DNA from 2 places in the Variovorax sp. MPBD4-3 genome. Region 1 is predicted to be linked to the other one. Evidence: predicted binding sites of a transcription regulator. Region 1 holds the regulator's gene; the other holds the start of a gene.

What was found. The regulator HrcA, encoded in region 1, represses chaperone genes, less so after heat shock. The targets are predictions, from matches to a motif close to TTAGCACTCNNNNNNNNNGAGTGCTAA.
Region 2: AC1RVW_RS28430 (co-chaperone GroES) is a predicted target of HrcA. The motif match lies at 1,995-2,021, and genes of this name have one in related genera.

What each region holds. Positions count from the first base shown of each region.
Region 1 is NZ_JBXASW010000041.1:30,551-33,953, reverse strand. Features, by position in the region: gene AC1RVW_RS21385 (diguanylate cyclase domain-containing protein) at 1-450, shown strand, start outside; gene AC1RVW_RS21380 (hypothetical protein) at 490-708, opposite strand; gene AC1RVW_RS21375 (hypothetical protein) at 865-1,104, shown strand; tRNA gene AC1RVW_RS21370 (tRNA-Ile) at 1,316-1,392, opposite strand; gene hrcA (heat-inducible transcriptional repressor HrcA) at 1,424-2,431, opposite strand; gene AC1RVW_RS21360 (NAD kinase) at 2,463-3,374, shown strand; gene recN (DNA repair protein RecN) at 3,375-3,403, shown strand, end outside.
Region 2 is NZ_JBXASW010000083.1:8,336-11,738, forward strand. Features, by position in the region: gene groL (chaperonin GroEL) at 1-1,584, opposite strand, end outside; gene AC1RVW_RS28430 (co-chaperone GroES) at 1,614-1,904, opposite strand; gene AC1RVW_RS28435 (sigma-70 family RNA polymerase sigma factor) at 2,160-2,669, shown strand; gene AC1RVW_RS28440 (FecR domain-containing protein) at 2,669-3,403, shown strand, end outside.

The DNA of each region.
Region 1 (3,403 bases):
ATGCTGCTCGACCTGGACGGGTTCAAGGGCGTGAACGACGCGCATGGACACGCGGCCGGCGACCAGGTGCTGATCGCCATCGCCCAACGGCTTCGCGCGCAATTGCGCAAGGACGACGTGGTTGCCAGGCTGGGCGGCGACGAGTTCGCGGTGCTGGTGCTCGGCACGCCCTCACGCGACGCCATGAGCCTCATGGCCCGCCGCATGATCGAGGCGGGCTCGCAACCGGTCGAGTACGAGGGCCGCAGCGTCACGGTCGGCATGAGCCTGGGGATTGCCTGCCGTCCAGGCGACGGCGACACCCTGGCCCGACTGCTGCGCGCGGCGGACAGGGCGATGTATCACGTCAAGCAGCACCGGGCGGGCCCGGCGTTCACCTTCGCATCGGACCTTGCCGCCCAGCCGGGTTCGCTGAGCGCCGATGTGATCCCGCTCGAACGTACGGGTTGAAGGCTGGAATGGCCCCGGGCCGCCCTCGAGTCGGCTTCTTCATGTGCATTGCTTTCGCAACCGGTTCAGTTCTGCTCGACCCTGCGGAGTGATGCGCAGGATGACGGCGGGGGGCTTCGAACCGCCGCCGGGCACCGGAAGATTCGCATCAATGAAGTTCGCCGCGGCGAGCACGGCCGCGCAATTGATGTCAGCCTCTTCGAGAACGGCGAGGGGAAATTGCGCCTCCTCGATGCGACGCAGGAAATCCATCGGCATTGCAAATCCTCCACACAAGGTTTCGCTTGCGGGTATCGGTGTTCAGTGCTCCCCGCCTTGAATCTTTCCACGCTTCGTCCGGCCCGCTTGTAGGCTTGCGCCCACCGTTGCGGCCACCCCCGATCAGCACTGCTGCGGGTACGTGATCTCGAGAGGATGAAACGGCAGTCCGGCATCCGTCCCCTGGAGTTTCACTTTCACGAGATCCCCGCTCATTCCGGTGATGACACCGCGCCGGCCATTGATTTCGACTGCGCCACCACGGCGCGCTGGCACCCCGAATTTCGCCCGGATGGCGGCAAGGTTGTCGGGCTTCTTGATACGCACTATTTGGTCTTCAGCCTGCGGGGAGGCTGCCTTTTGAGTTTTGTTAACCCAAAGTACTACTTTTCCTGAGTTTCAAAGTCGGACAAGCACCCGAGCCTTTGTGCTGGAGACCGCACCGGGGCAAGCCGCGAGCCGAGGCGGCCGCAGGGCCTGCCTGGCCACATGACTGAAGTCGGGAAGAAGGTGAAGCCGCCCCGCTGATTTGCGGAGAGCGTTCATGGATTGCGGTGCAACGCCATGGAAATAGCGAAGCACGGAATCCAGAAGATACGGGGGATGGTGGTAGGCCGTGAGTGGCTTGAACACTCGACCAACGGATTATGAGTCCGCTGCTCTAACCAACTGAGCTAACGGCCCACGCGCCACGATTCTATTCGCGCCGCGGCGCCTATTTGCGATGGCTCAGCGCATTGCTCACCAGACGCGACGTGATATCGACGATCTGGATCATGCGTTCATAGGGCATGCGGGTCGGCCCGATCACGCCCAGCGTGCCCACGACCTGCCCGTCGACCTCGTAGTTGGCGCTGACGATGGACAGTTCCTCGAACGGCACCACCTTGCTTTCGCCGCCGATGAAGATGCGCACGCCCTCGGCCTTGCTCGACACGTCGAGCAGCCGCATCAGCTGCGCCTTCTGCTCGAAGAGCTCGAAGGCGCGGCGCAGCTGTCCCATGTCGCTGGAAAAGTCGGTCACCGAGAGCAGGTTGCGCTCGCCGGAGATCACCACGTCGTCTTCCTGCGCCTCGGTGAGCACCTCGGAGCTGACCTTCACGGCGGCCTGCATCAGCGCCGCGATCTCGCCGCGCAGCTTCTCGACTTCGGATTGCAGGCGATCGCGCACCTGCTCGATCGTCAGGCCCGCGTAGTTCGCGTTGATGTAGTTGGACGCCTCGACCAGCTGCGACTGCGAATAGTCGGCCTCCGGAAAGATCACCCGGTTCTGCACGTCGCCGTCGGGCGACACGATGATCACCAGCAGGCGCCGGTCGGACAGCCGCAGGAACTCGATCTGCTTGAACACCGAAGCGCGGCGCGGCGCCATCACCACGCCCACGAACTGCGACAGGTTCGACAGCAGGTGCGCCGCGTTGGCGATCACCTTCTGCGGCTGGTCGGGCGCCAGCGCCGGCGGACTCATCTGCTCGCGCTGGGCGGTGAGCATGGTGTCGACGAACAGGCGGTAGCCGCGATGCGTCGGGATGCGGCCTGCCGAGGTGTGCGGGCTGGCGATCAGCCCCAGTTCCTCGAGGTCCGCCATGACGTTGCGGATGGTCGCGGGCGACAGGTCGAGCCCGGACGAACGCGAGAGCGTGCGGGAGCCGACGGGTTGCCCGTCGGCGATGTAGCGCTCGACGAGCGTCTTGAGCAGCAACTTGGCACGGTCGTCCAGCATTGCAAGATTTTAGTGTTGTAATTTGTGAGATATGACCTCTCGCTTCCGTCACGTCGCCCTCATAGGCAAATACCAGGCTTCCGGCGCCCGCGCGCAGGCGGACGCGCGCGACGGCGTGATGGAAGGCATCGGCGCCTTCCTCGAATCCCAGGGGTGCAAGGTGTTCGTCGAGCGCTCGACCTGCGAGGACGACGCCGACGACGCGCCCGCCCATCCGCGCTACGAGGCCCTGTCGGTCGAGGAAATCGGCCAGCGCTGCGACCTCGGCCTGGTGGTCGGCGGCGACGGCACCATGCTCGGCATCGGCCGGCAGCTCGCCAGCTACGGCATTCCGCTGATCGGCATCAACCGCGGCCGGCTCGGCTTCATCACCGACATCCCGCTCGACAACTACCAGGCCACGCTGATCCCGATGCTGGCCGGCGAATACGAGGAAGACCACCGCAGCCTGATGCACGCGCGGGTCATGCGCGACGGCGCCTCGGTGTTCGACGCGCTGGCCATGAACGACGTGGTCGTCAACCGCGGCGCCACCTCCGGCATGGTGGAGCTGCGCGTGTCGGTCGGCCGGCATTTCGTGGCCAACCAGCGCGCCGACGGCCTGATCATCGCGACGCCCACGGGCTCGACCGCCTACGCGCTGTCGGCCGGCGGGCCGCTGCTGCACCCGGCGGTGCCGGGCTGGGTGCTGGTGCCGATCGCGCCGCACACGCTGTCGAACCGCCCGGTGCTGCTGCCCGATGCCGACGAGATCGTCATCGAGCTGGTGGGCGGGCGCGACGCCAGCGCCAATTTCGACATGCAGTCGCTCGCCTCGCTGGCGATCGGCGATCGCGTGGTGGTGCGCCGCTCCGACTTCCGCGTGCGCTTCCTGCATCCGCGCGGCTGGAGCTATTTCGACACGCTGCGCAAGAAACTTCATTGGAACGAGGGAGGCTCCTGAATGGCGCTGCGACGCATCGCACTGCGCGA
Region 2 (3,403 bases), on a different contig from region 1:
GTCCTTCGGAGCGTCAGCCACCATGGCTTCGGTCGTCAGCAGCAGCGAGGACACCGAAGCGGCGTTCTGCAGTGCGGTGCGGGTGACCTTCGTCGGGTCCAGGATGCCCAGCTCGAGCATGTCGCCGTACGTGTCGTTGGCGGCATTGAAGCCGTAGTTGCCCTTGCCGGCCAGAACCGCGTTCACCACCACCGAGGCTTCGCCGCCGGCGTTGTTCACGATTTCGCGCAGGGGCGCTTCGATGGCCTTCAGCACCAGCTTGATGCCGGCGTCCTGGTCGGCGTTGTCGCCCTTGACGCGGTCGCCCACGGCTTGCTTGGCACGCAGCAGAGCCACGCCGCCACCAGCAACCACGCCTTCTTCCACTGCGGCGCGGGTAGCGTGCAGGGCGTCTTCGACGCGAGCCTTCTTTTCCTTCATTTCGACTTCGGTGGCGGCGCCGACCTTGATCACGGCAACACCGCCGGCCAGCTTGGCCACGCGCTCTTGCAGCTTTTCACGGTCGTAGTCGCTCGTGGCTTCTTCGATCTGCACGCGCACTTGCTTCACGCGGGCTTCGATGTCGGCAGCAGCGCCGGCGCCGTCGATGATGATGGTGTTTTCCTTGCCCACTTCGATGCGCTTGGCCTGGCCCAGGTCGGCCAGCGTCACCTTTTCGAGCGTCAGGCCCACTTCTTCAGCGATGACCTTGCCGCCCGTCAGGATGGCGATGTCTTCCAGCATGGCCTTGCGGCGGTCGCCGAAGCCAGGAGCCTTGACGGCCACGACCTTCAGGATGCCGCGGATCGTGTTCACGACCAGCGTAGCCAGGGCTTCGCCTTCGACTTCTTCGGCAATGATCAGCAGCGGACGGCCGGCCTTGGCGACTTGTTCCAGCGTGGGGAGCAGGTCACGGATGTTGCTGATCTTCTTGTCGAACAGCAGCACGAAGGGGTTGTCGAGCAGCGCCGATTGCTTCTCGGGGTTGTTGATGAAGTACGGCGACAGGTAGCCGCGGTCGAACTGCATGCCTTCGACGACGTCCAGTTCGCTTTCGAGCGACTTGCCGTCTTCGACGGTGATCACGCCTTCCTTGCCGACCTTGTCCATCGCGTCAGCGATGAGCTTGCCGATGGTTTCGTCGCTGTTGGCCGAGATCGAGCCGACTTGAGCGATTTCCTTCGACGTGGTGGTGGGCTTCGAAGCCTTCTTCAGCTCTTCGACCAAGGCCGTCACGGCCTTGTCGATGCCGCGCTTCAGGTCCATCGGGTTGATGCCTGCGGCCACGTACTTGAAGCCTTCGCGAACGATGGCTTGAGCCAGCACGGTAGCGGTCGTGGTGCCGTCACCAGCGTTGTCGCTGGTCTTGGAGGCCACTTCCTTCACGAGCTGGGCGCCCATGTTCTGCAGCTTGTCCTTGAGTTCGATTTCCTTGGCGACCGACACACCGTCCTTGGTGACGGTGGGGGCGCCGAACGAGCGCTCGAGCACCACGTTGCGGCCCTTGGGGCCCAGGGTGACCTTGACTGCGTTGGCCAGGATGTTCACACCCTCGACCATGCGTGCGCGGGCTTCACCGCCGAAGACTACGTCTTTTGCTGCCATGTTTTATTACTCCGAATGGGATGTTTGAATTACTTCTCGACGACCGCGAACAGGTCGTCTTCCTTCATGACCAGCAGTTCGTCGCCGCCGACCTTGACGGTCTGGCCGCTGTACTTGCCGAACAGGACGCGGTCGCCGACCTTGACGGTCAGTGCGGCCAGCTCGCCCTTGTCGTTGCGCTTGCCCGGGCCCACGGCCAGGACTTCGCCCTGATCGGGCTTCTCGGCGGCTGCGTCGGGGATGACGATGCCGGAGGCGGTCTTGGTTTCGCTGTCAACACGCTTGACGATCACGCGATCGGCCAAAGGACGAAGTTTCATTGCATCTCCTGGATGTATGGATAAGAAACGGGTTTTGTGGTCGGGCGCCGGACCGGAGGCCGGCAGCCCATCGACTGGAAGCGAGGGCTGTTAGCACTCGTCAGCAGCGAGTGCTAATCATAAGGGCAATCGATGACGTTTCAAGGGCAGTGTGCGTGCCAGCTGGTTGGAAGGCATCCGGCGAAAGCGTACAATTGAGAACTATTCGTATTAATAACCGAGCGAAGCCATCGCGGCTGCGCGGAGATTCCACCCATGCCGGCCGGCGAGTTCGCGTTAGTTCAGCACGAGGTGCAAACGCTCTACAGCAATCATCACGGATGGCTGCACGCCTGGCTGCGCAAGAAGCTGGGCTGCTCGCACAACGCCGCCGACCTGGCGCACGACACCTTCGTGCGGCTGCTGAGCAGGAGGGAGCCCGTAGCCGCGGCTGAACCGCGCGCCTACCTGGCCACCATCGCGCACGGGCTGGTCGTCGACTTCCACCGGCGCCGGGCACTGGAGCGTGCCTACCTCGACACCCTCGCCGCGCTGCCCGAACCCCAATTGCCGTCGCTCGAAGCGCGGGCCATCGTGCTCGAGGCGCTGGTGGCCATCGACACCATGCTCGACGGCATGAAGCCGCCGGTGCGGCAGGCCTTCATGCTGTCGCAGCTCGATGGACTCTCCTATGCGGAAATCGCCGCCCGCCTGGGCGTGACGGTGCGCACGGTCAACAACTACATGCTCAAGGCGCTCGAGCATTGCTACATGCTCGCGCCGTGATGATGAAGTCCGGCTTCGAGCTGACGCCCGACGGCATCGGCGCGCCCTCGCGCAGCGAAGCCGAGGTCCGCAAGGAGGCCATCGCCTGGTACGCCCGGCTGTGCTCCGGCGATGCCACCGAGGCCGACCGCGAGAACTGGCGCCGTTGGCATCGCGCCCACCCCGACCACCAGCGCGCCTGGCAGCGCTTCGAGGCCATGCAGGCGACGTTCAAGCGCGTGCCGGCGCACGTGGCGGCCTCCACGCTGCGGGCTGCGCATGCCGACCGGCGCCGGGTGCTGCGCGGCATTGCCGTGCTGGCGGGGGGTGGCTCGCTGGCTTACGCGTCGTGGCAGGTGGCCGGCACCGACGGCGGCTGGCGCGCCTGGCTGGCCGACTACCGCACGGGCACCGGCGAGCAGCGTTCCGTCACGCTGGCCGACGGCTCGCTGCTGAAGCTCAACACCCGCACGTCGGTGGATGTGTCCATCGACGCCACGCACAGGCTCGTCACCTTGCGCGAAGGCGAGATCCTGGCCGAGACGGCAAGGCACCGCGGCCTGCCGGGTGCGGCGCGCATCGACAGCCGCCCCTTCCTGGTCGCGACGCCGCATGGCCGCATCCTCGCGCTGGGTACGCGCTTCACGGTGCGCAGCGACGGCGCGCGCACGGTGGTGAGCGTGCTCGAAGACGCCGTCGAGGTCCGCGCCTCGCACGCGCCCGGCAACGTGGTGCGGCTGGAGGCCGGGCAGCAG